Regions from separate parts of the Pseudoalteromonas sp. SCSIO 43101 genome, predicted to be linked through region 1. Evidence: predicted binding sites of a transcription regulator. Region 1 holds the regulator's gene; each other region holds the start of a gene.

Region 1 (10,846 bases):
ATGTCATCAAGCTCTAAATCAAGACCGAGATCTCGCGCTAAAATTAGCAGTTTACGCTGCATATCGCGGCCAGATAAATCTTCACGAGGATCTGGCTCTGTATAGCCCATTTGCTGAGCTTGAAGCACTAAATCTGAAAACGGCACACTGCCATCATAGCTGCTGCATAACCATGACAAGGTACCTGAAAATACCCCTTCAATACGGTTAATTCTGTCACCACTATTTTGTAAATCAGCTAAAGCAAAATTAATTGGTAAACCTGCCCCCACACTGGTGTTATAGCGCCACAATAAATTTCGCTCGGCTAAATTATTACGTAATGTTTGATACCAACTACTGGCGGCGGTGCCAGCATATTTGTTTGCACTGATCAAATGGCAGTTAAGTTCTATAAAATCAGGATAAAACTGACTAAAGGCCTCACTGGCTGTAATATCAATCACTACTTTGTGTTCATAATCAAGCTCATTGATACGTGCTAATAACTCAGCTTTGTTGTAGCTTTGCGCTTCGTTGTGCCATTGCTCTTGCCATGTTTCAGTATTTAAACCACTGGCACTAAAAAGCATTTGCTTTGAGCGTAAAAGAGCAACAACTTTTACTTTATACTGAGCAGATAAACGAGCAAACTGAGCTTGTAGTTGCGATAAGAACACCTCACCCACATTACCAAGACCAGCAACGATAATGGCCAGCTCTTGGCCTTTGTTGACTAACTTGTCATGTAGAAGAGTTAAAACATCACTATCAATTGCCTGGTCATTTAAGATCAACACATAGTTATCATCTTGTTGTACAAAACGAGGATGAATGCTTTGCTCTTTTAAAAGCGCTGTCGCTTGATCTGTAAGCGTAATTACATCTGTTGTTGGTGCAACCACTGCACAACCACTTAAATTAGACTCAACAATATTGGCGCGACCCGCTAAGTGGCCTACAACCTGATGAGTGCTTTGACCTGGCACTAATAAGTAAGTATCGCCATCTTTAGTAAAGTGGTGCAGGCTGTGTTGGATTAACTGGCTTAGTTCACCTACTTCACCACTACTAAGTTTATCAACCCGTAATAAATCGATGTTATCTAAGGTAGTAATAAAACGTTTTGCTTTGCTATAGCCTTCTTTTACTACTTCGGTTGGTGTTGCATCGCAATCAAAGCTACTTCTAACAACTAGCTTGATCTCGGTGCCTTTTAACGGCGATAACGTCTTAGCATGCAGTACAGGATTACCTAAACGCGCTAATAAGTTAGCTTGCTCGCGACAAACCTTGGCATATTTAAGCGCATTTTTAACTTTACGAGGATCTGTACTAAACACTCCTTGTGTATCGGTCCATATAGACACTTGTTTCGCAAAAGTATAACTGGCCAGTAACGTCGCACTGTAATCACTGCCGTTGCGCCCTAATGTAACCGTATTGCCTTGGCAATCCACAGCTATAAAGCCCGTTACTACGTTTATGTGTGACTTACTAATTATACTTGTGCATTGCTGCTGATTTTTTTGATGTAATAGTTGCCCGTCATTTAAAGTAAATAACTGCCTTGCATCAACATCTTGCGCAGCGACACCGAGCTGATTTAGGTAAGCGGCCAACAAGCGCGCCGACCACACTTCACCATGGGCAAGTAAAGGCGCCTCAAGTAACTGCTGTTGACTAATTAATTCATTTAAAACCGCAAGCTCATCATTTAGCTGCGCCAACGCCTGTTGTTTATTCTGGCCTGTAAGTAATTGCTCAATTAAGGCTCGTTGATTGTTATCAATAAGCAATAAAATATCGCTAACAGCTTGCCAATCTTGCTGCTGGTAACTTTGCCAAAGTTTTACTAGAGTATCGGTTGTTTTACCTGATGCCGACACAACCACACCGTCACCCTGCTCTGTATTCGCTAGAACGATGTTAGCTACCGCATGATAACGATCTGCCGAGCTTAAGCTTGAGCCACCAAATTTATGAACAATATTTACCATCTCTTCTACCACAATGCCGTATGCGCAGGCGTTAACTTAAATGACGCGTTTTGTTGTGTATCTTGCTGTGTTTGTTTTACTTCAGCTTTAGCAACTTGCTGGCTTTGACCTGGTTTTACTAAATTGAAAACACGGTCTAAATCTGCGATAAGATCTTTTACATCTTCAATGCCTACAGAAATACGGATCAAAGTATCGCCCACACCGGCTTCAAGGCGTGCTTTAGGCTCCATGCCTGCGTGTGTCATAGTCGCAGGGTGACAAATCAAGCTTTCTACCCCACCTAACGACTCTGCAAGGCTAAAGTCTTTAAGACTGGTTAAAAACGCTGCTGCATCGTTAATGTCGCCTTTAATATCAAAGCTCACCATGCCACCAAAACCACGTTGCTGTGCTTTAGCAAGCTCATGTTGTGGGTGAGAAGCAAGGCCTGGATAATAAACTTGGCTTACAAAAGGAGAGTTTTCTAAATACTCCGCAATCGCAAAAGCATTTTCTTGATGCTGCTTTAAACGCACATTTAAAGTACGTAAACCACGAAGCGTTAAGTAACTGTCAAATGGTGCACCAGTAATACCGATATTATTTGCCCACCAAGCAAGCTCATCACCTAGCTCTTGCGTAGCAGCAATCACCGCACCGCCAACCACATCAGAGTGACCATTAATATATTTAGTAGTTGAGTGAACAACAATATCAACACCAAACTCAATTGGGTTTTGCAGCGCAGGTGATAAGAAGGTGTTATCAGCCGCAACTAAAGCATCACACTGCTTAGCAATACTAGTGATTGCTTTAATATCTGTTAAACGCAAGATTGGATTACTTGGCGTTTCTATCCAAATCAACTTAGGTTTAATCGATAAAATTTCTTGGAGATTTTCAGATTTCGTTAAATCCAAAACTTTTAGTTTTAACAGGCCACGCTTTTCAAGCGAAGTGAATAAACGATAACTACCACCATAGCAGTCATGTGGGATCACTAAGGTGTCGTCACTGTTTAATAGCTGAGTCGCTAAATGCACTGCTGACATACCTGTTGCAGTAATAATACCTCTAGCGCCACCTTCAAGTTCAGCTAAGGTTTCAGCTAAGATATCGCGATTCGGGTTACCGCTGCGGCCATAGTCATACTGGCGCTTAGTATCAAAATCAGCAAATGAATAGGTGGTTGATAAGTAAATTGGCGGTACAACCGCGCCATGATGTTTATCGGCTTCGATGCCGTGACGAACAGTAATCGTCGCTTTATTTTTATCGCTCATTTCATCACCTATTCCTAAATTGGATGTTTAGACGTCTAAAAGGTTAGATGATCAAATATGAGAAGTCAAAGCATTTATCGCTCACGCATAGAAGTTTATACATTTACACCACTAGATGGCTAAATAACTAGTATTTGACTATCTTTTTTAAAGAGATAGAATTTCCGCATCTTGCGCTGTGAATAAGGCGTAAATCACTGACAACCGAGGCAACGAAACAACTTATGGCTAAATGGAACGGTGAATACATTCACCCATATGCAGAACACGGTAAAAAATCAGAACAAGTAAAAAAGATTACCGTATCAATCCCACTTAACGTATTAAAAGTATTAACTGACGAGCGTACACGCCGCCAGATCAATAACCTGCGTCATGCGACGAACAGCGAGTTATTGTGTGAAGCTTTCTTACATGCTTTTACAGGTCAACCATTACCAAATGATGACGACCTTCGTAAAGACAATCCTGAAAAGGTACCTGAAGAAGTTAAAAGAATTATGCAAGAAATGGGGTTAGATATCCCAGTGCTTGATTCAGAATAAGTATTTCGGCCATCGGATCACCGCCGATAATCGCAGATATAAAAAAACTCAGCCAAGGCTGAGTTTTTTATTAGCGTTATACAATTTGAGTAATTAAGTTTAACGCATGTAATCTTCTGGCATCTCGATTTGCGCTACACCTGACTCCACTGCAGCTTCAGCAACAGCACGTGCAATACGAGGTAATAAACGCGGGTCCATTGGCTTAGGAATGATGTACTCAGCACCAAACTCTAGTGACTCAACACCAGCCGCTTTCAGTACTTCATTTGGTACAGACTCTTTAGCGATACCACGAATAGCGTGTACTGCCGCAATTTTCATTTCATCATTAATTGCCGTTGCACGCACATCAAGCGCACCGCGGAAAATAAACGGGAAGCAAAGCACGTTATTTACTTGATTAGGGAAGTCTGAACGACCCGTAGCCATAATTAAATCGTTACGTGCACTGTGCGCAACTTCTGGTGCAATCTCAGGATCTGGGTTTGAACACGCAAACACGACTGGTTTATCAGCCATTAGCTTAAGATCATCTGCAGTTAATAGGTTAGGACCTGATACACCAACGAATACATCAGCATCAGCAATAACATCTTGTAATGTACGCTTATCAGTATTATTAGCGAATAGTTGCTTATACTCGTTTAAGTCATCACGACGAGTATGGATCACACCTTTACGGTCAAGCATATAGATGTGCTCACGTAGTGCGCCACATTTAATTAAAAGCTCCATACAAGCAACTGCGGCAGCACCGGCACCTAAACATACAATAATGGCATCTTCGATATCTTTACCTTGTACTTCAAGGGCATTAAGCATACCGGCAGCAGTAACAATAGCTGTACCATGCTGGTCATCATGGAAAACGGGAATATCACAGCGTTCAATAAGCGCTTTTTCGATTTCAAAACATTCAGGTGCTTTAATATCTTCTAAGTTGATACCACCAAAGGTATCAGCAATATTAGCAACCGTATTGATGAAATCTTCTGTTGTGCGGTGTTTTACTTCAATATCAATTGAATCAAGGCCAGCAAAACGTTTGAATAATAAGGCTTTACCTTCCATTACAGGTTTTGATGCAAGCGGACCTAAGTTACCTAAACCTAAAATTGCGGTACCGTTTGAAATAACCGCAACCATGTTACCTTTACCTGTGTACTTATAGGCATTTGCTGGATCAGCAGCAATTTCGCGGACCGGTTCAGCAACACCTGGGCTATAAGCTAAAGCGAGATCGTTAACCGTTTCGGCTGGCTTGGTTAGTTCAACACTAATTTTACCTGGAACGGGGTGAGCGTGGTAATGTAATGCTTGTTCACGAAAATCTGACATAACGCGATAGTATCCTGCAAAAAGTTAAAAAGTGAGAGAGCTTGCATCAGTACGATACCTGTAATGTATAAAAATTCCAAGTATTATCAGGTCTATCCTGTTATAAGCTATATCGCTTAATTTTAAAGGATTTCCCCACAATTTCTGTGCATAGTTGCGATTAATTAGACATAAAAATTCACCTATTTATGGCCTTTTAAGCACGTGTTTTTGTATTTTGTATGCACGAACACTGCAAATAGCCGAAATTAGCCTATAACCGCCATTTCAACGAAGTTCACAGCATTTAATTACGAAATTATTTAAAATTATTATTTTTAATAACTTTTAGATACCAATACGCTTAATTAAGTATTATTGCGGATTGGTATGCATTTATACAAAAAAGAATATAGCCAAGGGATTACACTTTGTCTGCACAATTAGCGACATAGTGGGCATAACACTCAGAAATAGTTATGCAAAAGAAATATGTTAAGATGGTAAGTTAGTGATGAGTTCAAAGTATACTTAATGAATTTTAGGTATAAAAAAAGCACCCTAAGGTGCTTCTTTTAACTAAACAGCAGAAATTACTTCTTGCTGCTAAGTGCACCGAAGCGCTTGTTGAAACGATCAACACGGCCGCCAGTGTCTAGAATCTTTTGCTTACCAGTGTAAAACGGGTGACACTCAGAACATACGTCTAAGTGGATGTCTTTACAAAGAGTTGAGCTAGTTTCGAATTTGTTACCACATGAACAAGTTGCAGTGATAGCTTCGTACTTAGGGTGAATACCTTCTTTCATAGGGAACCTCTAGTTAAGGCCGTATCGCTCTCCAAACCCGAAGTCTGGCACCATACGCAGTTAATACAATTAATAGGCCGCGTATTTTATAGCTCAAGTGACCTTGCGACAAGCTTTAAATGCATCTTTCGCTAAAAAAATAATCAAGTGGCCTGTTGTTCAGTATTTGTTGGTAGGTTTTTAACAGTAATTTTAGTACATTATCCTTCTATCTTTGTTTCAGTTGAGTTGTTATGCACTTTGTAGAAGTTGCCATAAAAGTCCCTTTACAGCGTACCTTCGATTATAAAGTTGAACAGCTGCTGCATAGCCCTGACTTAAAGCCAGGTATGCGAGTTCGTGTGCCATTTGGCAGTCAAAAAAAGGTCGCTGTGGTACTCGCTCTAAAAACATCAACAGAAGTTCCTGCAGACAAAATTAAAGCTATTATTGATGTAATAGACGACACACCAGTTTTATCAGAGCAGCATCTAGCCTTGCTAAAATTTACTGCCCGCTACTACTGTTACCCATTGGGTGAAACCATTCATACGGCACTTCCGGCTGCTTTAAGACAAGGCGAATGTCCAGATAAAACCAGTATTAATATGGTTGAGCTGACCGATAAAGGCGCAAAGCTTCCATCACTAAAAGCAAAAACCCAGTTGAGTTTATTAAAGCAGCTAGCCGAATCGGGCAAATCATCTGTTACTGAATTAAAAGCACTCGGATTTACAAAAAAAACCATCGACGGCCTACTCGATAAAGAATTGATCACTCAGTTTATCGAACATGATAACCAATGGCAGCAACGCGTGCCGACCGTTGGAAACAAACCAACTCTTAATAAAGAGCAAGCCGTTGCCTGTACCAGCATTAATCAAGCTTGCGGCTTTACTAGCTTTTTACTTGAAGGGGTTACCGGAAGTGGTAAAACTGAAGTGTATTTGCAATGCCTAGAAGAAGTACTTAAAAAAGGTCAACAAGCCTTAGTATTAGTGCCCGAAATTGGCTTAACACCTCAAACCGTTAACCGTTTTCGTCGCCGATTTCCTGATACACCAATTATGCTATGGCATTCAGCACTAACAGACAATGAACGCTTACAAACCTGGCGTTTCTGTGAAAAAGGCAGTTGTGCCATAGTGATCGGTACACGTTCGAGTATTTTCTTACCCTTTTTATCGCTTGGGATGATCATTGTTGATGAAGAGCACGACAGCTCGTTTAAGCAGCAAGACACGTTACGTTATCATGCCAGAGATTTAGCCGCTTATAGAGCATACCAGCATAATATTCCACTGGTTTTAGGTAGCGCCACACCGGCACTTGAAACCTTACACAAAGCAATTAATAACAAGTATCAGTTATTGAGTCTTACTGAACGTGCCCAAACCAGCACTGATAATCAGTTCCAATTAATCGATATGAAAGGCCAACCAGAACAAGCTGGTATTGCCCATGCCAGCCTTGCCTATATGCGTCAACATTTAGAGCGAGGCAAGCAAGTGATGGTGTTTTTAAACCGCCGAGGTTTTTCACCTACCCTCATATGTCATGAGTGTGGTTGGCTAAGTGAGTGCTCACGTTGTAGCACTAGCGCAACCTTTCATAAAGCCATTGGCCAAATGATTTGTCACCACTGTGGTGAGCAACATCAGGTGCCCCATCAGTGTCCAGATTGTGGCAGCACGCAGATTTTTCCAAATGGTAAAGGCACTGAGCAAATTGAAGAGTTTTTAACACAAACCTTCGCTGATATTCCGATTAGTCGTATTGACCGCGACTCAACCCGTCGTACAGGCAGCTTAGAGAAAGCACTTGATGATATTAATCAAGGTGGTGCTCGTATCTTAGTCGGTACGCAAATGTTGGCAAAAGGCCACCACTTTGCCGATGTGAGTCTCGTTTTAATCTTAGATGTCGATAGTGGTTTATATTCCTGTGACTTTCGCGCGACAGAGCATTTAGCACAGCTAGTTACACAAGTGGCAGGCCGTGCTGGGCGAAGTGGTGAGCCAGGGCAAGTATTACTGCAAACTCACTTTCCTGAGCATCCACTACTACAAGACCTAGTAAATAATGGTTACCAAGATTTTGCCCGCTATGCACTCACAGAGCGAGAAGATGCGCAGCTTCCACCTGTCACTAATATGGCCATGGTTCGTGCAGAAGGGCATAACATTAATCAAGTGGTCGATTTTTTAACTGATTTGGTTCCTGTCCAGAACGTATCTGGTATACAATTGCTTGGTCCGATACCTGCGCCACTGGAACGTGTAGCAGGTAAATATCGCTTTCAATTACATATTCAGGCGCAGGAACGCTCTCACTTACACCAATATTTAGCGCAGATGGTTGACTATATAAGTACCAGTAAATTAGCGCAAAAGGTGCGTTGGAGCCTAGATGTTGATCCTATAGATATGATTTAAGGCCAATTAAGAATCATGGCACAACACGATTACATAAATAAAAAACCAGCAAATCGAAATAATAAAAAACAAGCCCCGGCAAAAAAGCCCTTCCCAATTTTTCTTGTTTTAATTGCGCTTATCTTAGTAGGCGGGTTTGGTTACGGCTTGTGGTATATCAAACATAATGCCGATCCTGAGTTAGTAGAGCAGCAAGCAAACCCAGTTAAAAAAGAAGAAGCTATCATTCCGCCTCCTAAAACGCCTGAGTTCATTAAGGAGATTAAAGAGCATGAAGTTCAAGTCGAGGTCAAAGAGATTGAACAAAAAGGCCCTTATGTAATGCAATGCGGCTCTTTTAGAACCATGGCACAAGCACAAACATTAAAAGCAAAAATCGCTTTTGCAGGCTTAGTTGCCGAGGTAAAGAAAACACAAGGCAGTAATGGTATTTGGTATAAAGTGCGCTTAGGCCCTTACGAAACCAAACGTTTAGCCGAAAGTGACAAGAATAAACTTAAACGCATCAAAATAATGGGCTGCGGAATTTGGCTTTGGACTTGATTTTAGTTCATTCACCCATATAAACACCTCATCAATCGCTTTTTACGAGCGGCTTCGCCGCTCGATGATGAGGAATAATCATGACCACTATTGTAAGTGTACGCCGCGACGACAAGGTCGTTATTGGTGGCGACGGCCAAGTTTCACTTGGTAATACCGTAATGAAGGGCAACGCCCGCAAAGTTCGACGTCTTTATAATGGCAAAGTAATCGCTGGTTTCGCTGGCGGTACTGCTGATGCCTTCACCCTTTTCGAACGATTTGAAAGCAAACTAGAAATGCACCAAGGTAACCTGACTAAGGCTGCCGTAGAAATGGCCAAAGATTGGCGTAGTGATCGCGCACTTAGAAAGCTCGAAGCACTATTAGCAGTCGCAGACGAAACTGCTTCATTAATTATCACAGGTAACGGTGATGTTGTGCAGCCAGAAAACGACCTAATTGCGATTGGCAGTGGTGGTAACTTCGCACAATCAGCAGCCACAGCGCTACTAGAAAATACCGACCTAAGTGCACGTGACATTGTAGAGAAAAGCCTAACAATTGCAGGCAATATCTGTGTATTCACGAATAATTTCCAAACTATTGAAGAATTGTAATAGGAACTGCCATGTCTGAGATGACGCCAAGAGAAATCGTTCACGAGCTTGATCAACATATTATTGGCCAAGCTAAAGCTAAAAAAGCAGTTTCAATCGCGCTACGTAATCGCTGGCGCCGTATGCAACTGAGCGACGATTTACGCGCTGAAGTAACACCAAAAAATATTTTAATGATTGGTCCTACTGGTGTGGGTAAAACTGAGATTGCTCGACGCTTAGCCAAACTTGCTAATGCCCCTTTCATTAAAGTTGAAGCAACCAAGTTCACTGAAGTGGGCTATGTTGGTAAAGAAGTTGAAACGATCATCCGTGATTTAGTTGATATTTCAATTAAAATGACACGTGAACAACAAACTAAAAAATTTAAACACCGCGCTGAAGAAGCGGCAGAAGAACGCATTTTAGATGCTCTTTTACCACCAGCACGCGATACATTTGGTGAATCAAAAACAGAAGAGAACTCTTCTACTCGTCAATCTTTCCGTAAGAAATTACGTGAAGGCCAATTAGACGACAAAGAAATTGATATCGATGTTGCACAAGCACAACCAAATGTTGAGATCATGGCTCCTCCTGGTATGGAAGAAATGACCAACCAGCTACAAAGCATGTTCCAAAATATGGGTGGTGATAAGCGCAGCAAGCGTAAGCTGAAGATCAAAGAAGCATTCAAACTATTAGTTGAAGAAGAAGCCGCAAAACTTGTTAATCCTGAAGAGTTAAAAGAGCAAGCTATCTTCGCGGTAGAGCAAAACGGTATCGTTTTTATCGATGAAATCGATAAAATCTGTAAACGTGGTGAAGCTTCTGGCCCAGATGTTAGCCGTGAAGGTGTACAACGCGATTTACTACCATTAATCGAAGGCTCAACGGTAAGCACTAAACACGGCATGGTTAAAACAGACCACATGTTGTTTATCGCATCAGGCGCATTCCAAATGGCTAAACCATCAGACATGATCCCAGAGCTGCAAGGTCGTTTACCAATTCGTGTTGAGCTTGAAGCGCTTAGTGCTGATGACTTTAAACGTATCTTAACTGAGCCTCACGCTTCATTGACAGAGCAACAACGTGAGCTGTTAAAAACAGAACAAGTTGAGGTTGAGTTTACAGATGATGCCATTGAACGCATTGCGAAAGCGGCTTGGCAAGTAAATGAAAAAACCGAAAACATCGGTGCACGTCGCTTACACACAGTGATGGAAAAACTAATGGAAGAAATTTCATTTGATGCCTCAGAAAAAGCAGGTTCAACACTGACAATTGATGCCAACTACGTTGAGCAGCATTTAGGTGCACTTGTTGAAGATGAAGATTTGAGTCGCTTCATTCTTTAATCAACAATTTAGCGTTATAATCAAAAGCCTCC
Region 2 (10,846 bases), 1.4 Mb from region 1:
CTCCTTGTTTATAACACTGCGTATACTGTGGACGCTGAGTTATTTCTAAACAAAGCTCTTTAAAGGGAGCAATTCGAAAATGAATTTGTATATTAAATTCACAGACCTTTTGTTTCGTATCTGTCACACACACGGTGGGAGAGACTTTAAAAAAAGGTTGCTCAGGATTGTCATCACTTAAGCAAAGCGACGAAAAACAAAGACAAAAAAACAGCAATAGCCAACTTAATCGGTATATCATCTAACCAAGTCTCTGTTTTTTAATAGTCTTTTCTTCAAAGTAACAATAACCATCGAAAATTGATGTAATCTGCTCAACTCACTTTGAGTACTCATTTTTTTGCCGCTTATTATAATTGTTATTTATGCAGCCTATGAGCGGCGATTACACGATAAAAAAGCGGTTCTATCATACCTTACTTATCGTTGTAGCTACAAATAGGTGCTATGCAAAGCCTGTATTTTCAGCTTGTTGGCATATTTCTTAATGTTTAAAAAGTTAGTTTGTTGTTTTAAAAAGAAAACTGAATTTATATTTAGTTTTAGCTAATAGTTTTTCATTATGTTTAGCTGAGTCTAAGTGTTTACTAATCTGCTTTATTTGTTAATCCTTTCGTACAAATTGATACAATTTAGATTTAGCCTATCGAAACCAATATTTTAGCTGATGTCATTAAACATCTCCTAAGTTCGTGATTTATAATTAACAGATTCGACCTCTATTTTCTATTTTTCTGGTAGTATAGTCAGGTTATAAGTAGTTTAAGCAGTGAACAATTATGTTAAGTCCTTATTATCAGCAGCATGCTGATTACGTTTCTATCTCACGTGAGCAAGGCTGTCGTTTCGCCAAATTAGTGGCTGATGATTTCAATCCGTTACACGATAAAGACGCTAAAAAGTTTTGTGTACCGGGCGATTTACTTTTTTCGCTGGTTTTAAACCGTTACGGCATAAGTGAAAAAATGGAGTTTACTTTCGCTGGTATGGTTGATGAAAATTCAAAGCTAACTTTCCCTGATGGTGCTGATGAATTTGCGATTACCGATGGCGAAAAAGTAATGCTAAAAGTTAAACGAGAAGGTGCTGTTAGCCAGTGTCCAGAATTAACGAATAGCTTAATTAAAAATTATGTTGAGTTTTCTGGTACTACGTTTCCGCATGTCATCATCCCATTAATGGGTAAGCAAGACGTGATGATCAACCCTGCGCGCCCTATGGTGATTTACGAGTCAATGCTGATTAACCTAGATCGTCTTGATATTAGCGCACCTGAATTACAATTTGCTGAACCTGATTTTGAATTTACTGGCAAGCGCGGAAAAATTACGCTTCGCTTTAACCTTTTAGAAAACGGCAAGAAAGTAGGCTCAGGTGAAAAGCACATGCTTGTATCTGGTATTCGTGATTATTGCCAAGCAACGGTTGATGACTTAATTAGTTTTTATAATCACCGTAAAGAATCACTTAAACCAGAGTAATCTCTACATTTGCTATAAAGGGCGCTCATTGCGCCTTTTTTGTTGCTGATGTTCAGCGTACAATAGCGTTTTTATAGCCAAATGTACTTCAGAATATGTCAGTAGCGACCTTTTCAGAGTTAAATCTTGCACCTGCATTGCTAAGTGCTTTGCAAGAAGAGAATTATCACACCCCCACAGCAATTCAAGCGCAAACCATCCCACTCATTTTAGCGGGAGCTGATGTAATGGGCAGTGCACAAACCGGAACGGGCAAAACAGCCGCCTTTGTTTTACCACTACTGCACAACTTGATGTCTGCTGAAGTACTCCCTGATGCTGTTAAGGTACTTATTTTAACGCCCACCCGAGAGCTCGCTCAGCAAGTATTTGCAAGTGTAGAGCGCTATGCTGCGCACACAGATATAAAAGCGGCGCTTGCTTATGGCGGCGCCAGTATTGGCCCACAAATTAAAGCCATAAAAGCTGCACAGGTTGTCATCGCAACACCTGGGCGCTTACTTGATCATGTGATCAAGGGCAGTATTAAGCTCTCTAGTATTAATGCTTTGGTATTCGATGAAGCTGATCGCATGCTTGATATGGGCTTTATTGACGAGATCAATCGTATCTTGCGTCACGTGCCAAAAGATCGTCAAACCTTACTGTTTTCAGCAACATTTGACGACAGCATCTTTAAGCTAAGTAAGCAGTTATTGAATGATCCTAAATTAGTTGAAGTAAATAAACGCAACTCAGCAGCGGTTGAAGTTGAGCAGCTAGTTTATGCGGTTGATGAAGATCGTAAGCGTGAACTGGTATCGCATATGATCGGTATGAAGAATTGGCAGCAAGTACTAATATTCACTCGTACTAAACAAACCGCTGATGTGCTTGCAAAAGAAATGTGTAAAGACGGTTTAAAAACTGAATCTATTCATGGTGATAAAAGCCAAGGAGCACGAGATAAAGCGCTACATAACTTTAAATCCGGTGCAACAAGAGTACTGGTAGCGACAGATGTTGCTGCTCGTGGCCTTGATATTGCTTCGTTAAAGTATGTAATCAATTACGAACTGCCTTATGTGGCCGAAGATTATGTACACCGTATTGGTCGTACAGGTCGTGCTGGCGAGAAAGGGATGGCGATGTCGCTGGTTAGTATTGATGAGCAATGGTTACTGGATGAAATAGATATCTTACTCGACACGAGACTTACTCCACAGTGGTTACCAGGATATGAGCCTGATTTAACCAAAGAGCCAAAACAGGTTCGTAAAAATACAAATAAAGCACGGCGCTCGCGTGATAAAAAACGCATCTTAGGGCAAAAAAGTAGGAGACGTTCCTAAATTTGGCATATATTTATACTATCCTCAGGCTAAAGTTGAGAGTTTAGTATGTTAGAAGAAAATAAGTGGGTTTTTCGCCGCGCTGATAAACAATTTTCCTTAGAAAAGTGGCAGAAAACAATTAATCTCATGACTGAGTTGTTTTCTGCTCCTGCGGGTTTTATCGTCCATAAAACTGACAATGTTTATCGTATTATTGTATCCAGTGAGCAGCAAGAAAACCCCTATGAAGCAGGGGCTGAATTAAATGCTGACGATAATATCTTCTGTAAAAAAGTTGTGCGAGATATGGCACCACTTTATGTTGATCATGCAAGTAAAGACTCTCAGTGGGATGATAGCCCACTAGTGAAAGATGGTTTTGAATCTTACCTTGGTGTACCTATTAGTTGGCCTAATGGTGAACCGTTTGGCACATTTTGTGTAATGGATTTTAAGCAGACTCACTATCAACAGAGCTTTTTAGAATTAATAGAGCAACTTCGCGATATGGTTGAGGACGACCTTGCTTTGTTAGATAATTTTACGCAGATGCGTTAAATTGCCATGCTCGATTCACTTACCAATATTTATAATCGCCGCGCAATAGACCTACTTTGCCAACATAAACTGAATATATCGAAACGTCTTGGCTTTGACATTAGCTGTTTGTTTATTGATATAAACAGTTTTAAACCGCTCAACGATACTTACGGCCATGAAGTTGGCGATCTCGCGCTTATTTGTTTAGCTGACACTATGAAAGAGTGTCTTCGTGAAACCGATATTATTGGCCGCTTAGGGGGCGATGAGTTTATTGCTTTATTGCAAGTTCAGCCAGGTGATTGCATAGAAAGCATAGCCGATAAGCTCAACACCACCTATCAATCTAATTTAGCAAAGCGGGGCATTCCAGTTACGAGTTTAAGTATTGGTTCTGGGGTGATAGCTCAGCCAAAAGAAAACTTTGCTGAGCTATTAAAACGAGCAGATGAAGATATGTATGAGAAAAAGCAAGCCTCGAAGGCAGCACGTTAAGCTATTTGTTTCTCAGCTAGGTTCAGCTCCATGGTCGCTTTAAGTAAACGATAAAGGTTAATTGACGCATCAATTTCTTCTTTACGATTAGTTAAGCTTTCGATATTTAAACCGAGCGGTACATCTAAATGCGCGCAGCTTTGTAAAATTAAGTCAAGATTCTCACGGCAAATACGCACCGATTCACTCAATGTATTTGCCGAATCTAACATACGGTACTTAGTCGCCTCTGGGACCGAAATTCCTAACCACTCCATAAATTCTAAGGTTTTTTCACCGCCACATGGAGTAAACGTTAGAATAATACGCTTTGGGGTTGTGCCTTGTGCTTTACAGCTGCGGGCATAGCTGGTGATCAAATCAATAGTCGCTTGGGCATTGTAAACGGCTTGTGAGATGAAAAACTTACAGCCTTGCGCTGTTTTTTCGACTAAACGCTCATGTTCATTACGTTTGCTAGCGTGACGCTCTGCAATAGTAACGCCACCTAAAAATACATCGCTATTCTGTTTTACTAGCGTTTTATACGCATCAGAAAGGCTTAATTTGATGTCACCATGAGATGATGGACTACCTACTAGCACTAAGTTCTTTAATTCAAAATCATTTCGAGTTTCATTTAACCACTCGGTAAACTCAGCTTCACCACGTTGGGCAACACTTTTATAAGTGATTACATCCAGTTGTGAGAGGCTGCGAAGTAGTTGACTATATTCACGTGGATCAACCGTTTCTTTAAACGGAAAAGGGCGCGGTTTAGCAATTCGGCTGCTTTCATCTTGAATGTCGTAAATGATCACACCATCGTATTCAATTTCGTGCAAGCGACCTAGTAGCTTTTGGGCAATAGTTTCAAGCATGGCTTTATCAGTACCTGATTTTGGTGGTGTGGTACCGATAAGGTAGACGCCTTGATTGGTGTCTTCAATTTTCTCTTGTAATGATAAAGCCATAATCCTCATTCCAGCTTGTGCTAATGTCTATGTAAACAATATAGCAGCCATTTAGACGTCTAGATAGATTTTTCTGATGAAAGTTTTTCAATGACTATGAATTTTACTCAAGTTGAATGTGAGGTGTTCTACGAAATTGACACACCTGTTTACATAAATTATTGCCCTGACCCTCATATTTTCTGGCGCTTTGATGCATAATCAGGCTGCAATCATTATGAGAAAAATAACTAACAAGGGAACATTATGAAATTTAGATTATTAGCAACCAGTTTTGCTGTAACACTTGCGCTGAGTGGCTGCGCAAGTAACTCACAGTCAAATATGGTTAAAGAAGTCGAAATTGAGCAGCAAGTAAGCCAAGATGATAACCGTGTATTTAGCCAAGATTACCTATTAGAAGAGCTTGAGAACGGCCTTCGCGTAATGGTAGTGAAAACCGACTACCCAGACGTCGTATCACTGCAAATTCCGGTATCGGTTGGTTCGCGTAATGAGGTTGAAGCAGGTAAAACCGGTTTTGCACACTTCTTTGAGCACATGATGTTTAAAGGCTCTGAAAAATTCCCGCAAGATGTCTATTCAGATATTTTAAAGAACTCAGGTGTTGATAATCGCGCGTATACGACCAACGATTACACTAACTATCACTTAAATTTCTCAAAAGAGCACTTAGATAAAGTACTCGAAATCGAAGCTGATATTTTCCAAAACCTGACTTACAGCGAAGAGCAGTTCCGTACTGAAGCACTGACTGTAAAAGGTGAATATTTAAAGAATAATGCTAGCCCAATTCGTAAGTTACTTTCTGCCGTTCGTAACGAAGCATTCGAGAAGCACACATATAAACACACCACGATGGGCTTTTTTGAAGACATCGAAGCCATGCCTGATCAAATGGCATATGGTAAAGAGTTTTTCGCTAAGTTTTATAAGCCTGAGTATGTCTCTTTAGTCATTGTTGGTGATGTTGATCCACAAGAAACTATGGCAATGGTGAAAAAGCATTGGGGTAACTGGAAAAAAGGTGATTACCAAGCCGACATTCCAACTGAACCGAAACAACAAGCACCTAAGTACGTTCATGAAAAATATGATGGTTTACCGGGTCATTGGTTACTAGTGTCTTACAAAGGCACAGCATGGGATCCAACTCAAAAAGACCGTGCTGCGCTTGATTTGATTTCGCAGCTTTATTTCTCAAATAACTCGGCACTTTATCAAGAACTTGTTGTTGATAAACAAATTGCCAGTCAAATGTTTACCTATAACCCAGATACTAAAGACCCCGGTTTATTACATGTTTTTGTAAAAGTAGAAAACGAAGCTGATCTTGCTAAAGCCCGTGATGCGATTAACCGTACTTATGCACAAGCACGTACTGAGTTAGTTGATGCGCAAAAGTTAGCTGATTTAAAATCTAACTTAAAATACAGCTTTATCAATGGTCTTGATTCATCGCAATCAATAGCCTCAACGCTTGCAAGCTACATGCACTTTGAGCGCGACCCTGAAGTTATTAACCAACTTTACGCCACTGCTGATAGCATCACTCCAGAAGATATCAAAGCAGTAGCAAACAAGTATTTTGTTGATTCAAGCCGTACCACTGTGACAATGTCGGCGCTTGATAAAGTAACTGGTTTTGAGCAGGAAGTTGATTTAAATGCAGCGGTGGCAAGTATCGAGCAAGCACCAACAGAACGTCATTTTAAAGTACTTGATAAAACAAATAGTTCACCACTGGTTGATGTAAACTGGTTATTCAATACCGGTGCGGCAGCTGATCCACAAGGCAAAAAAGGTTTAGCGGCGCTAACAGCCGCGATGCTAGCGCAAGGTGGTTCAGAATCAATGAGCTATAAAGATATTAAGAAAGCCTTATATCCTTTGGCGGGAAGCTTTGGTTATCAACTTGATAAAGAGATGATTTCACTTCGTGGTCGAGTACACAAAGATAATGCTGCGAAATGGTATGCGCTTGTTAGCGATCAATTGTTAAACCCTGGCTTTAGAGAAGATGATTTCAAGCGTCTGAAAAAAGAGCTTATAGATAGCATTAAAGCGGGCCTTAAAGCGTCAAATGATGAGGAACTAGGTAAAGAAGTGCTTTATCATCAGCTTTATAAAGGTCATCCTTACGAAAGTTATAACTACGGTGACATATCAGATCTTGAAGCATTGACACTTGATGACGTCAAAGCGTTTTATAATAGCCAGTTTACACAATCTAAACTAACAGTGGGTCTAATTGGTGCTATCCCAAGTGATGTTAAATCGACAATGATGAAAGATTTAACCCAACTTCCACAAGGTAAAGAAAGCCGTTTAATGATCCCTGATGCGCCAGTACTTAAAGGTCATCATGCGACTATTGTTGAGAAATCAGCGCAATCTACCGCAGTGTCCTTTGGTTTCCCAATTGATACAATTCGTAGCAGCGATGATTGGACAGCCCTTTGGTTAGTTCGCTCTTATTTTGGTGAACACCGCAGTTCAAACAGCTTCTTATATCAACGCATTCGTCAAACCCGTGGTATGAACTACGGCGACTATGCATACATCGAATACTTCCCACGTGGTATGTTCCAAACAAAACCAGATGCTAACTTAGGTCGTTCAGAGCAAATTTTCCAAGTATGGTTACGCCCGCTGCGTTCTAATAACGATGCTCACTTTGCAACACGTACGGCATTATTTGAGCTTGATAAGCTAATTAAAAATGGCATTAGTAAGGAAGATTTTGAAGCGACTCGTAATTTCTTAATTAACTTTGTGCCGCAAATGGTTGCAAGCCAAGATCGTCAATTAGGCTATGCACTTGATAGTGAGTTCTATAACACAGAGAGCTTTGTAGACTATGTGCGCGGCAAGCTTGAAAAGCTAACCCTTGATGATGTTAACCGCGTTATTCGCGATAACCTGCAAACTGAGAATATTCACTATGTATTTATTACCGGTGACGGCAAAGATATGCAAAAACGTTTAGCATCAGAGCAAACATCACCTATGGTGTATAACGCTGAAAAACCGGCAGAACTTGTTGCTGAAGATAAAGTGATTGCAGACTATAAACTTGCAATACCAGCGAAAAATATTAAAGTACTTGATGTCGAAAAAGTATTTCAATAATTACTAATTAACTAATCAATGCCCCTATTTAGGGGCATTTTTCTATGCTTAATGGCTCGATGTTATCAGCAACTACAAGTTGATTTCGGCCAGCTTCTTTTGCTTGATAAAGCGCGCTATCAGCCATTTCAATGAGTAACATGGCATCATCACAACTACTAGGATATAGCGTGGCTAACCCGACACTTACTGTTAATGGGTAGCCAGCCAGTTCAGCCAACTTTAGCGTAGCAAGTTTTGTCATAAAACGTGTTACGAGTAATTGAGCATTATGGCTTTGCGTATTACCAAGTACTAGAACAAATTCTTCACCGCCGTATCTTGCGCACAAGTCACTGGGCCTGCGAGTAAATTCAGACAATAGTTTTGCCACTTCTTTTAAGCAATTATCACCAACTAGATGACCAAGGTTATCGTTAAGAGACTTAAAGTTATCAAGATCGACCATCGCTATGGATAAGGGATGTTTTAAGCGTGCACAGCGACTCCATTCTTGCGAATAAAAATCATCAAAATGACGTCGGTTAGCAACTTGCGTTAGACCATCGATACGAGCAAGCTCTCGAACTTGCTGCTCGGCAAGTTTACGTTCAGTAATATTTAAGTGGCTGATCACAACATAATCTGTTTTGCCAAGTTTTAAAGGTACTGCGCGCATCATAAACCAGCGGCTTTCAGTATCACTATGACAAGGATATTCCAAGTAAAACTCTGCGAGCTGCTGATTGATAACTTGGTTTATTCCGGTGTAGGCCTTTTCACCAAACTCATCGCCATGGGCCGCAGCTGATCTACAAATAGCTAGATAGTTTTGACTTTCCCACTGAGTGTTACACTCGCATCCATTCTCATCGCCGAATGATAGCCAGCTGCGATTTACAAATGTGATATCCCCCGAGTCATTAATCACCACAATATGCTCAGAGATAGTATCGAGTATTAACTTTAGAAACTCTTTTGATTCAACCACTTTATAACCTAGCCAGTGCTTAGTTATTTAAGGTTAGCAATAAATGGCGAATTTTCCTCTAAGCTACGCTTAAAGCTTTCATAAAAGTGTTTTGCTAGAGTCCTGAAGGGGTAGTGTAAAGCTCCTATTTAGCTCATGTAGTTAACAGCTGTCAGTACTGCATTTTAAGTTCAGTTCTGACAGTTGACCTAAGTCTCTAAGTAAAGCATCAGGAAATGCTAAAGTATAGAACCAATTTTAACACCTAGCGCAAATAGCATGGTTACTATTACAAAGCCGATAAGTGTGGCATAGCCGCGTTGTTCTTTGGTCATATTTCACTCCTAAAAAATAACAAATACTGTTGCCATACCAAGGGCGAAACTAATAAACGAAGAAGTCGCTACGATTACAGCTAGGTTTTGCTTACTCACTGCGTGTGCTTTGCTGTCATTAGTTGATTCGTCATCGAGCTTGATGAGTTCACCTTGGCGTACTTCAAACACTGCGCATAAGCTCATGGTAGTTTCTTTTGACGCAGCGCCTTCTTTTTCAACTCGTTGAATGGTTCGTAGGCTTACATCACAGGCATCGGCCAGTTGTTGCTGCGTCCACTCGAATTTAAGCCTCAATGCTTTAATTGTATTAGGGTTCAGTTGCATTACTTACTTCCCAATGAACGGTTCAATTAACGTGATTAGGGCAAAACCAAAAATTGCTCCACCAATAAAACACCCTAAGGTAACCATAGCCACTTGCTTTGGGTTATCTGTAAGTGAAGTCTGTGTACTCTGTTGAACTAATTTACCTGCTTTGTAAAACGAACATTCAAGCTTACCTGTTAGTATATTTTGCATCTCAAATTCGACTGCATAAGCATTCTCTTGGTAATTAAAGTCGTGGTGACTTTTAAAACCGAAGCTGCGCTTTTCACTAACCAATTCATCGTTTACATATATTTTTTCTTTACCACTCATGATGTGACCAAAGCATGCGATTTGATTATCACCATCTTGAAAGTAGAACTTATAACCTAATTTGTGTGAGTTTAGTACGTCGTTTTTCATCATCGTTTCCTTGTTAAGTTGATGATGTAAATTTAATGATTATTTTTGTTTTTTACGCCGTCAGTAATACGCCAGTTCCTATTTTGGCATATGACAGATAAGATGTCATATCTGTTTTGTTGTTGAAAAATAAGTACTTTAATTAAACCGCGTGCCTGTCATTAGAGTTTGCAGCTGTCATATGAGATTGATTTAAAAACACCTGCAAATGATCAAAAATAAGGTTTGATACTCTGGTTATTACATATAACCAGAACAAATAAATAACGGGTTAGTACATCTTGCTACAAATCCGTTAAACTAAAGGCTTAGCAGTTAGGTACAACCAGAAAGGCAATATTATGCGTCATGAAATTTGGCAAAAGCTTCGAGATGAAGCAAACGAAGTCGTTTCCCGTGAACCGCTTTTAGCAAGTCACGTTTATTCGTGTGTGTTAAATCATGAATGCTTAGGTTCGGCGCTTAGCTTTATTGTCGCGAATAAACTCTCAGATGCGGTGGTATCAGCATTTACTATCCGTGAATTATTCGATCAAGCCTTTGTTAAATGTGACCTCATGCTGACACATGTGGCTCATGACATAAAAGCAGTTAAAGATCGCGACCCTGCGGCCGATAGTTACTTAACTGTTATCTTGAACCTTAAAGGCTTCCATGCAATACAAGCACACCGACTCGCAAATTGCTTATGGCAACAAAACCGAAAAGAGCTTGCTCGTTTCATTCAGAGCAGAACCTCAGAAGTATTTGGCGTTGACATCCATCCTGCTTGTAAAGTTGGTCATGGTATTATGTTTGACCATGCAACTGGGATTGTAATTGGTGAAACTGCAGTTATCGAAGATAACGTTTCGATTCTACAATCTGTAACCTTAGGTGGTACAGGTAATGAACAAGGTGATCGCCACCCTAAAAT
Region 3 (10,846 bases), 1.3 Mb from region 1:
CATGCTAGCAATTTGCTCTACTGGTTGGTGCGTTGGACCATCTTCACCTAAACCAATTGAATCGTGCGTGTATACGAAGATGCTCGGCTGCTTCATTAATGCCGCCATACGTACTGCGTTACGAGCGTATTCCATGAACATTAAGAAAGTAGCACCGTAAGGAATAAAGCCTTTGTGCAGTGCAATACCATTCATGATCGCTGACATACCAAATTCACGTACACCGTAGAAAATATAGTTACCGCTTGCATCGTTTGCTTCTAAGCCTTTTGAACCATCCCAAAGTGTTAAGTTTGAACCAGCAAGGTCAGCAGAGCCACCCATGAATTCTGGTAATAATGGACCAAACGCGTTTAATGCATTTTGTGATGCTTTACGAGTTGCTGGGTTTGCTGGGTTTGCTTGTAACTCTTCGATGTAAGCTTGTGACTTTTCAGCCCAATCAGCTGGTAACTCACCATTTGTACGGCGTTTAAACTCAGCAGCAAGTTCAGGGTATGCGCTTGCGTAAGCGGCAAATTTTTCGTCCCAGCTTGCTTCTAGTTGCTTACCTTTTTCTTTGCCATCCCACTCGCTGTAAATATCAGCAGGGATCTCAAATGCATCGCCAGTCCAACCTAGGAACTCACGAGATGCTTTAATTTCGTCTTCGCCTAGTGGTGCACCGTGACAGTCATGGCTACCTGATTTGTTAGGTGAACCGTAACCAATCACTGTTTTACAACAAATGAGTGATGGCTTATCAGTAATGCTGCGAGCTTCTTCGATTGCGGCGCGAATTGCATCTGGGTTATGACCATCTACATCGCTTACTACGTGCCAGCCGTATGCTTTGAAGCGTGCTGGTGTGTCATCGCTGAACCAACCTTCTACTTCACCATCAATTGAGATGCCATTGTCATCCCAAAACGCAACTAGTTTACCTAGGCCTAATGTACCCGCCAATGAACAGGCTTCGTGAGAAATACCTTCCATTAAGCAGCCATCGCCCATGAATGCGTACGTGAAGTGATCAACAATATCGTGGCCTTCACGGTTAAACTGTGCAGCTAGCGCTTTTTCGGCGATTGCCATGCCCACTGCATTTGTGATCCCTTGACCTAATGGGCCCGTAGTAGTCTCAATACCAGGAGCGTAACCATACTCTGGGTGACCTGGTGTTTTTGAGTGCATTTGACGGAAGTTTTTAATTTCTTCTAGTGGTAAGTCATAGCCACTTAAGTGCAGTAGAGAATAGATCAGCATTGAACCGTGACCATTCGAAAGAATAAATCGATCGCGGTCTGCCCACTCTGGATTCGTAGGGTTGTGCTTTAGATAATCGCGCCATAGTACTTCCGCGATATCTGCCATGCCCATAGGGGCGCCAGGGTGGCCAGATTTGGCCTGTTGTACTGCGTCCATTGATAAGACGCGAATAGCATTTGCAAGTTCTTTGCGTGATGGCATGAATTCTCCTACCTTTATGTATTTGCGCTGGTTGTTTATGAAGCCCCATTCTTACTTATTGTAAGGGTACAGTGCAATTAAAAATCCGCATTAAATGCACCAATTATGGGCGTTTATTAAGAACAATACGTTATTAGTAATTTTAAATGGACGTCTAGGCGTAAAATTACTATGCAAACATATTTGTTTTAGATAAAATACGCCCCTTAATTTTTTAGCGCTATTACCGACGTTTGTGAAGCGCAATATTTGTGAGCAGAAATACAATGGCAAAACATTTATTTACTTCTGAATCTGTTTCTGAAGGTCATCCGGATAAAATCGCGGACCAAATCTCTGACGCGGTTCTAGATGCTATCTTAGAGCAAGATTCTCATGCCCGTGTTGCATGTGAGACTTACGTTAAAACTGGTATGGTGATGGTTGGTGGTGAAATCACAACTAGCGCTTGGGTTGATATCGAAGAAATCACACGTAAAACAGTACGTGAAATCGGTTACACGCACTCTGACATGGGTTTCGATGCTGACTCTTGTGCAATCCTAAACACTATCGGTAAGCAATCTCCAGACATCAACCAAGGTGTTGACCGTGCTCGTCCTGAAGAGCAAGGTGCTGGTGACCAAGGTCTAATGTTCGGTTATGCATGTAACGAAACTGACGTTTTAATGCCTGCACCAATCACTTATTCACACCGTCTAGTTCAGCGTCAAGCTGAAGTTCGTAAAAGCGGTGAGCTTAACTGGTTACGCCCAGATGCAAAATCTCAAGTAACGTTTGCATACGAAAATGGCAAGCCTGTTGGCATTGATGCAGTTGTTCTTTCAACTCAACACTGTGATTCAATCTCACAAAACGACTTAGTTGAAGCGGTAATGGAAACTATCATTAAACCGGTTCTTCCTGCTGAGCTTATCTCAAGCGCAACTAAGTTCTTCATCAACCCAACTGGCCGTTTCGTAATCGGTGGCCCAATGGGTGACTGTGGTCTTACAGGTCGTAAAATCATCGTTGATACATACGGTGGTATGGCTCGTCACGGTGGTGGTGCATTCTCTGGTAAAGATCCATCAAAAGTTGACCGCAGCGCTGCATACGCTGCACGTTACGTTGCTAAAAACGTGGTTGCTGCTGGCCTTGCTGATAAATGTGAGCTACAAGTTTCTTACGCTATCGGTGTTGCAGAGCCAACATCAATCAGTATCGAGACATTTGGTACAGGTAAATTAGAAGAAGCGCGTCTAATCGAATTAGTACGTGAGCACTTTGATCTTCGCCCTTACGGCTTAATCCATATGCTTGATCTTGAGCGTCCTATCTATCAACCGACTGCGGCTTACGGTCACTTCGGTCGTGAAGAGTTCCCTTGGGAGCGCACAGACAAAGCAGACGCACTTCGCGCAGCAGCTGGTCTGTAATAGGTTAGATAAAATAAAAAAGCGCTTCGGCGCTTTTTTTATTTCTGGCTTATCTGATTTAAAGATAACTTATAATTTTTTCGTAAACTGCCACACCCCAGACTAAGGCTAGAATTAGCAACGCCAATGTCACTGCCGCTGAAGCCATATCTTTAGCACGCCCTGATAATACATGATACTCAATCCCTACTCGGTCAGTCAGTGCTTCTATTGACGAGTTAAGTAACTCGACGATTAATAGTAATAAGTAAGGAATAAACAGCACTAACCAATGATTCAAAGACTGTGCAAGCACGACTGATAAAGGTAATAAACACACCCCTAGGTAGATTTCAGAGCGAAATGCGGACTCTTCTTTAAATGCCGCTTTAAATCCTTTAACTGAACATTTAGTTGCTTTAAAAATGCGTCCAATACCAATACCATTTGGCTTATTAACCAAGGGAATTTTTGGTTCTTTCATGCTTTTCCTACTGCTCGCCTTTTAGCAACAAGTGCCACGCTATGCCCATATATTGGTTATATGCGTTGAATGTTGCGTCATCTATTTTTGCAAAAGGTGTGCTTTGTTTGTTGTAACGCACATCATATCGCTGCTTTTCGTTGATCAAATGATATTCATAAATCCCCGAAAAGTCACCTCGCCATAATTGTTGTCCTTTGCGAGCTGTCTGAAAGCCAAAAATTGTCCGGTCTGTTGTTGGTGATAATAGTGATTTACCAACGCTATAGAATGCACTATTTGGCTTTGCCACCAAATTCAAAATTGTAGGAGCAATATCCATATGGCTGGCCAGCTGCGGTTCTGCCTTTAGTTGCTGTATAGCTTGACCATAAAAAACAATGGGTACATGAGTGAGTTCATATAAATTAGGCTGGTCATGAATGTAACGACGGCTGTAATGATCGCCAGTAATAACAAAAAGTGCATCTGGGTATTGCGACTCCATCTTATCAACAAACTCTCCAAGCATATGGTCCGCATACCAAAGGTGGCCAAGTGTATAGGGCGACAAAAGTTCTGAGTTTAACTCTCGTAATGCTGAAGGGTAATCATCAATAGACTCCAAGGGGTAGCCATACTGTTTTAAATTTAAATTAAAAGGTCCGTGATAACTGGTTGTCATTACAACATTAAAGGTATTTTCTTTCGCTTTATTAGCAACCAGTTCGAATAGTTGTTGATCATCTATACCCCACACACCAGCTGAACCTTTACCTCCCATGTCTGCTGCTGAATATAATCTATCAACACCTTGTGATTTTGCGTATGTCCCAATATTCTGCCAAGACAATAACCCCCCATAAAAAAACTGGCTGCGATAGCCTTGCTGTTCCAATTGCTCGAATAACGACATTGGACTAGCTGGTTTTTGTGGGCCAATCTTGCTCATATTAACGCCTGCATAAGGAATGCCGGATAAGATGCTTGAAAGCGAGTTCATTGTGCTACTCGCTGCAGGCAATGCATCTGGGAAATACAAACCTTTTTCAGCCAGTTTTTGTAACTGTGTTGTAAGACCTAGCCCAAAATACTTTTCTTGCAATGGCCACGAATCATAACTTTCCATTATGATAAGAAATATTCTCGATGGCTGCGTAGTAAGTACGCCAGTTGTAGTATGCTTTAAATTAATTAGCGGTTCGCTAATTAATTGATCATTAGCTAAATAAGGATTCTTGGAGTTAGCGCCATGACTCTGAAGTTCATTATAATCTCTGATTGCGTATATAAAGCTTCTCAACGGATTTATGACTAAGTTATTGGCGAAAGGATCTGGTGTCACTGCAGACCATTTGCGCATTGCAGGGCGAGATTCAAAAGACCCTCTTACAGCACAAATTGTTAAAACAACCATGATTATAACAAGCACTGTGCGCTTGACTTTACAATCCGTAAACAAATTACTCAGTACATGAAGCTGATGCCGATTAATCCAATTGCAAATGTTAAATGAAAAATACAATAAAACACATAATGTAATGACACTACCCCATGGTTTATATTGCATAGCGACTGTCTTGAGAATTGCGGCCTGATCGTCATGCAGCCCTTCAAACATGAAGTAATTAAACTGACTACCATACTCAGCTATGTAGGTCACACTAACAACACATAGTAACACGCTTAAACTAAGATATATCTGAGCACTGTAATGACGAACACTAGCAACCCAATGCGATTTTCGAATTGGTTGTAAGAAACAGTTAAAAATAAATGGAATTGCTAAGCAAACACCAGCAGCAGCAGAATCAAAGGCAAAGCCTGCTTTAAATGTCGTTGCAAATGTATCGAGTGTTAAAGGACTACTAAGATGGTCATAAAAATAGAATAAGAAAAACACTCTAAATGCCATAAATAAAGTGACACCAGCTAGCCATAACATTGCCAACCGAGTATTTTCCTCAACAAAGGCATACCACCGACTTGTAGCAAACGGCTTAAGTTCCATAAATACAATATCCCTGTAATAAAAACGAAACAGAGTGTATTTAAAAAAGGAACAGTTTCAATCAATCTTTTGTAATTATATGTAATATTTTTGTATTACTACTCAAAATGAGGGCATGAACCGATACGGCTGGGTGATTTGATACGAGAAAATTGATTATTAGCTAATTGTTCTCGGAGTGCTTCTAGAGTTTTATAGACGCTTTTTAACGACACTTTATTACTTAACCAGCGGGGAATTGAGCCACTTGGATCTGCATAGGCTTGATGGCGTACCAACAAATTGCTTTGTTGCTCTTCTAAACGCCAATAAGCGGTAAGGTCTTTAATACGCACAATGCCTGCAACTTCGGCTTTTGCATATGGTTGGCTTTTGATTTGTAACTCTGTTTTGTGTTCATCCAAAGCATGATAACAAGAGTAACTCACTAAATCTCGGTCTGACACCGGCCAAGGCGAATTAAAATGGGTGTAAACAAGCGTTTCCGAGGGGCTTAAGCGCTCCATTAAGGTCACGCTTTTTACATTTTCAAGCCAATTTGGTGCATTGTCGGTATCACTTAACAACGCCATAAAGTCACTTGCTTTGGCATTTTTAACCAGCACAGAGGCATTAATTTCTACAATGCCAGTGTCGTGTTTTTTATAGCTAACTTTAATATCGTCTTGCTGTTTGTAAGTTTTCCATTCGATAGGATTAGCAAATGCCGATAAACTCAACCATGCTAACCCAATCCATAGGCCAAAGCGCATTGATTTACAGCCAGTAAGGGTCTGTATTAAATGAAGCGTGGCGACTTTGCTCCATTGCACTCACTAAAAATTCAGACTTTTGATCAAGCCATGATTGAATTTTTGTCAGCTCTAAGTCGTCTTGTCCTGCACATAATTGCTTTAAGTACTCAAGGGTACTTAACTCATAAATACCATGCGAGATATCGACCCACGGCATACGAAACTCATTTCGATCTTCTCTATCGAACAAAGCCCCTAAGCAGTTGCCGCTAAGTAATGAGTTTTCAAGACGCGTGCGCAGTGCCAAATAATCTTTATCTGTAAACACTTGCTGCTCAGGAATGAGCTCGTGCATGTCGTGCCAATCTTTAGCAAATAAACGCTTAGCAATATCGGCAACCGGTTTTTCCGCAGCCTGAAACTCAGCTTGCCCCCATGATTTGCGCCATTGCTTTTCAATTAACCACGTCGTTAGCTGTAATAGCAAGCGGTTGTATCGGGTGCTATGGAATAGTGTTTCAATATCGTCAATGCTTGGCTGTAGTTCTTTTAAGTCATTAATAACCTGTGTGAGCTCTGGCGCACTGTTGATCTTTTTGTAGTATGCATGGCGCTTTGAAGTGTACGTTTTTAGCTGAATTGCATTTTCAACCCAAGCTAATTCACTTAATAACCACTTTAACTCAGTGCGCAATGATTCAGTGTCGTCTTTGCTAACAATGTCGTCAAAAAGCCAAAATGTATGACGAATTAAACGAATACCGTCGGTCACACGCTTAAGCGTTTTTAAACTCGGTTTAATGAAGTAACACGCTTCATGTTTTTGTACAAAACGAATCGCGTAGTTGATACTTTCGATTAATGCTTGCTCTTGCGTAGCATCACGTTTTAACGGCACAAAGCCGATTGATTTACTTGCTTTTAATGGCTTGTCATCGGCAAGCCCATAACCACGTGCAGCTTTAGAATAAAGACCTAAGCGAACATGACTCTCACTAACTAATTTATCCGCTAATGCAAACAGTTCATTGCGGCTACCTTCGATAAGTTCGATTTCAAGTTCAGAAATTGGCTCAACCTGACCCGATGCAGCAACTTCACCTTTATCTAACACCACTTCAATTTTTGCACCATTTTCGGTTTCGAGTAACCATGTACGGCGAATGAAATTTGTACTAAAAATTGGGTATAGATTCTCAGCAATGGCAGACACTTGCATTCCATGCGGCCAAATAGCGGCATCAAAAGCAAGTAAATCAGGGCGATTACCTGTGAGTGGCAAGTTGTATTCAGGGCGCTGATGAAGACCACCAACCACTTCGCCGGCAAGTTTGATGGTTTGCTCACAATCACTATCGCAACAACGAGTACGTAGGCCAATATCTAAAGCACGTAATTCTCGGCTTGGCGTATCGTAATAAGCATTTTGTAAGCTTCGCGACGGTTTATTAGTAACGGTTTTTGCAAATTGGGTAATTAATGCGGGGATCAGTGGAACAACGGCATCTGACACCAAAAACTTCAGTTCTATCTCAGTATCCATTCGTTTTGCGGAGTACATTTAAAATAAATAAGTGCTCAAAATAAACAAAGCAGCTACTTAATGCAAATTTTTTCCTGATTTTTGCGACCAAGTCTAATCACGGATTACAATATCAGCCTTGCTATTGATAGTTGAAATCCCTACTATCTCTATACTTAAAGAAATTATAAATTTAGCCACTTCTAGGCAAGATCACATTAACAAGGTAGATTGATGTTAAAACAGTGTATTTTTGGGTTGCTCCTTGCGGCCACCTCTTTTATTAGTTACGCAGAAGAAGCGCCAAGCAGCGACAGCCAAAACACCGCCTATATAGTCGATAACCTGTACACCTTTATGCACTCTGGTCCAAGCAAAAACTACCGTATACTGGGCTCAGTCGATGCAGGTACACAAGTTATGTTGTTATCGGATGAAGATAATGGTTACTTTAAAATTCGTGATGATAAAGATCGTGAAGGCTGGGTAGAAGCAAAATTCGTAACCGAAAATGCAGGTATCCAACAACAATTTCAAGCCCTAAATAATGATATGACGTTAATGCAAGAGCAACTTCGTCAAGCAGAGATTGAGCTGCCGCAATTACAAGAACAAAATAGAGCACTGACAGATCAAAACCTAGCACTTAGCAAGCAAATCGAAACCCTTAAGAACACCATCGAGTCTGAGCGTAATGCAAAACAAACCGCAAGTGCTAAAGAGAAACGCCAGCTATTAACTTATGGCGGTGCCATTGCATTTATTGGTTTACTGTTAGGCATTATCCTAACTGTAGTGTTATCTCGCCGTAAACGCTATGACGGCTGGGCATAACCGGTAAAACTGCAAAAAAGCACCTATTGGTGCTTTTTTTGTATCTATATATCGAATCTAAGTCCGGTATCTTGTTTAATTTTTTCGATAACCATATAAGTATGATGTGTACCAACCCCCGGAATATCAACTAAATCGCCAAGCACTTGGCGGTATTCATCCATATCTGAGACTCGCACTTTTAATAAATAGTCATAGCCACCAGCAACCATGTCACATTCAACGACTTGAGGAATATTTAAAATATACTCGCGAAACACTTTAAAAACAGATGTATTAGATGTCACCAAGGATACTTGCACGTGTGCTAACAAGCTCTGGTTAAGTTTACCTTCGCTAAGCTTTGCGTAGTAGCCTTCGATGTAGCCTTCTTGCTCTAAACGTTTTACACGGTCTAGACACGGGCTTGGGCTCAGGTTTACCTGTTTTGCGAGGTTTACGTTCGATATTCTGCCATTTTTTTGCAGAGCGTCTAAAATTGCTAAATCGATGCGATCTAACATGCGTAATCTATTCGGACTGGTCATAACAGAATTTTATGCGGCTAAGTTAACGGTATGCCCTGTAAATTATCGTAAATCGAAAAATTTAACCAGCATATTCTGCTGGATTTTAATTAGAATGCACGAATTATATCAATGGTAAGAAATGCAATTAGTTCATTTTTTAGACTCCACACACCAGAGGGTTACATATGCTATTTAATGGCGATTTGACAACTGAATGTCCAATTAGACAAAAGATCCGTGATTTCTACCGTATTGACGAAAATGCGGTTATTGATCACATTTTGCCTTTGGCTGAAGTAGGCGTGAAAGCGCGTAGCCGAGCGTGGGAACGTGCTCGTCAAATGGTTTTAAATATCCGTCGCGATCAGGATGGTCAAAGCGGTGTAGATGCACTATTAAATGAGTTTTCACTTTCAAGTGAAGAAGGCGTTGTTTTAATGTGTCTTGCAGAAGCACTATTACGCGTTCCAGATAAAGCGACGCAAGAGTCACTAATTCGTGACAAACTTGCTAAAGGTGACTGGAGCTCTCATTTAGGTAGCAGCGATTCTTTATTTGTAAACGCCTCATCTTGGGGTCTGTTAGTAACCGGTAAAATGGTTAATTACAGCGACAAATCGAAAGAGCAACAGTTCGGTGTGCTTAAGAAAACAATAGGTCGTCTAGGTGAGCCTGTTATTCGTAAATCTGTGAACTTCGCGATGAAGATCATGGGTAAGCAATTCGTTATGGGTCGTACTATTGACGAAGCAATTGAACGTGCAGCGGATAAAGAGCAAAAAGGCTACGTATATTCATACGATATGCTAGGTGAAGGCGCGCGCACCATGAAAGATGCTGAGCGTTACTTCCAAAGCTATATGACTGCTATCCACGCAATTGGTAAAGCGGCAAATGGCCGTGGTCCAATCAAAAGCCCGGGTATCTCAGTTAAGATATCTGCAATTCACCCGCGCTATGAATTCACTCATCGCGAGCGTGTTATCGCTGAAATCATACCTAAGTTAAAAGAGCTTGCGCTTGCAGCGAAAAGCTACGATATCGGCTTTACTGTTGATGCTGAAGAAGCTGACCGTTTAGATATCTCACTAGATGTGATTGAAGCAGTATTTAGCGATGACGATTTAGGTAACTGGAACGGCTTTGGTTTAGCAGTTCAAGCATATCAAAAACGCGCTATTTTTGTGGTTGAGTGGGTTGCAGAACTTGCTCGTCGCGTTGGTCGTAAATTAATGGTTCGCCTTGTAAAAGGCGCATACTGGGATACCGAAATCAAAACGACTCAGCAAGATGGTTTAGATCACTACCCTGTATTCACACGTAAAGCGACCACTGACGTTTCTTACAAAGCGTGTGCTATCAAACTACTTGAAGCTCGTGATGTTCTGTATCCGCAATTTGCTACTCACAACGCATATACTGCAGCAACAATTTTAGAAGTCGCGAAAGGCGACAACGAAGGTTTTGAGTTCCAACGCTTGCACGGTATGGGCGAGTCATTATTTGATCAAATCGTTGAGAAAGAAAAAATTCAATGTCGTGTTTACGCACCAGTTGGTCAGCACGAAGACTTACTTGCGTACTTAGTACGTCGTTTATTAGAAAACGGTGCTAATTCATCATTCGTAAATGCGATAGTTGATACCACTAAGCCTGTTGAATCACTATTACCTGATCCTGTCGAAACGCTGCAAGGTTTACGTAATAAATACAATACGCAAATTAAAATGCCAATTGATTTATATGGTGAAGAACGTGCTAACTCAAAAGGCATGGACTTGACTGACATCAATGTAATCACACCATTTAAAGAAAACCTTGATACGTGGTTTGAAGAGCATCGTATTGAATTAAGCGATGTGCCTGAAGGTTCTATCCCTGTGAAGAACCCTGCAAACCATAAAGAAATCATTGGTCATGTGAAATT

What was found. Region 1 encodes MetJ, which represses methionine synthesis genes. Its sites were predicted from a motif close to TAGACGTCTAGACGTCTA; they were not measured.
Region 2: J8Z25_RS12855 (methylenetetrahydrofolate reductase) is a predicted target of MetJ. The motif match lies at 4,827-4,844, and genes of this name have one in related genera.
Region 3: metK (methionine adenosyltransferase) is a predicted target of MetJ. The motif match lies at 1,597-1,614, and genes of this name have one in related genera.

What each region holds. Positions count from the first base shown of each region.
Region 1 covers NZ_CP072673.1:463,564-474,409, reverse strand. Annotated here, with positions in the region: gene metL (bifunctional aspartate kinase/homoserine dehydrogenase II) at 1-1,979, opposite strand, end outside; gene metB (cystathionine gamma-synthase) at 1,985-3,244, opposite strand; gene metJ (met regulon transcriptional regulator MetJ) at 3,469-3,789, shown strand; gene J8Z25_RS02295 (malic enzyme-like NAD(P)-binding protein) at 3,889-5,130, opposite strand; gene rpmE (50S ribosomal protein L31) at 5,703-5,918, opposite strand; gene priA (primosomal protein N') at 6,152-8,332, shown strand; gene J8Z25_RS02280 (SPOR domain-containing protein) at 8,348-8,875, shown strand; gene hslV (ATP-dependent protease subunit HslV) at 8,956-9,474, shown strand; gene hslU (ATP-dependent protease ATPase subunit HslU) at 9,486-10,814, shown strand.
Region 2 covers NZ_CP072673.1:2,759,829-2,770,674, reverse strand. Annotated here, with positions in the region: gene J8Z25_RS20860 (DUF3019 domain-containing protein) at 1-241, opposite strand, end outside; gene J8Z25_RS12875 (DUF3581 domain-containing protein) at 780-1,481, shown strand; gene J8Z25_RS12870 (DEAD/DEAH box helicase) at 1,577-2,812, shown strand; gene J8Z25_RS12865 (GAF domain-containing protein) at 2,861-3,352, shown strand; gene J8Z25_RS12860 (GGDEF domain-containing protein) at 3,359-3,829, shown strand; gene J8Z25_RS12855 (methylenetetrahydrofolate reductase) at 3,826-4,782, opposite strand; gene J8Z25_RS12850 (M16 family metallopeptidase) at 5,029-7,914, shown strand; gene J8Z25_RS12845 (sensor domain-containing diguanylate cyclase) at 7,943-8,884, opposite strand; gene J8Z25_RS12840 (helix-turn-helix transcriptional regulator) at 9,208-9,525, opposite strand; gene J8Z25_RS12835 (hypothetical protein) at 9,529-9,933, opposite strand; gene cysE (serine O-acetyltransferase) at 10,272-10,846, shown strand, end outside.
Region 3 covers NZ_CP072673.1:2,860,517-2,871,362, forward strand. Annotated here, with positions in the region: gene tkt (transketolase) at 1-1,449, opposite strand, end outside; gene metK (methionine adenosyltransferase) at 1,716-2,867, shown strand; gene J8Z25_RS13300 (diacylglycerol kinase) at 2,926-3,330, opposite strand; gene J8Z25_RS13305 (LTA synthase family protein) at 3,338-5,320, opposite strand; gene J8Z25_RS13310 (START domain-containing protein) at 5,419-6,072, opposite strand; gene J8Z25_RS13315 (CYTH and CHAD domain-containing protein) at 6,077-7,597, opposite strand; gene J8Z25_RS13320 (TIGR04211 family SH3 domain-containing protein) at 7,811-8,410, shown strand; gene J8Z25_RS13325 (winged helix-turn-helix transcriptional regulator) at 8,455-8,937, opposite strand; gene putA (bifunctional proline dehydrogenase/L-glutamate gamma-semialdehyde dehydrogenase PutA) at 9,105-10,846, shown strand, end outside.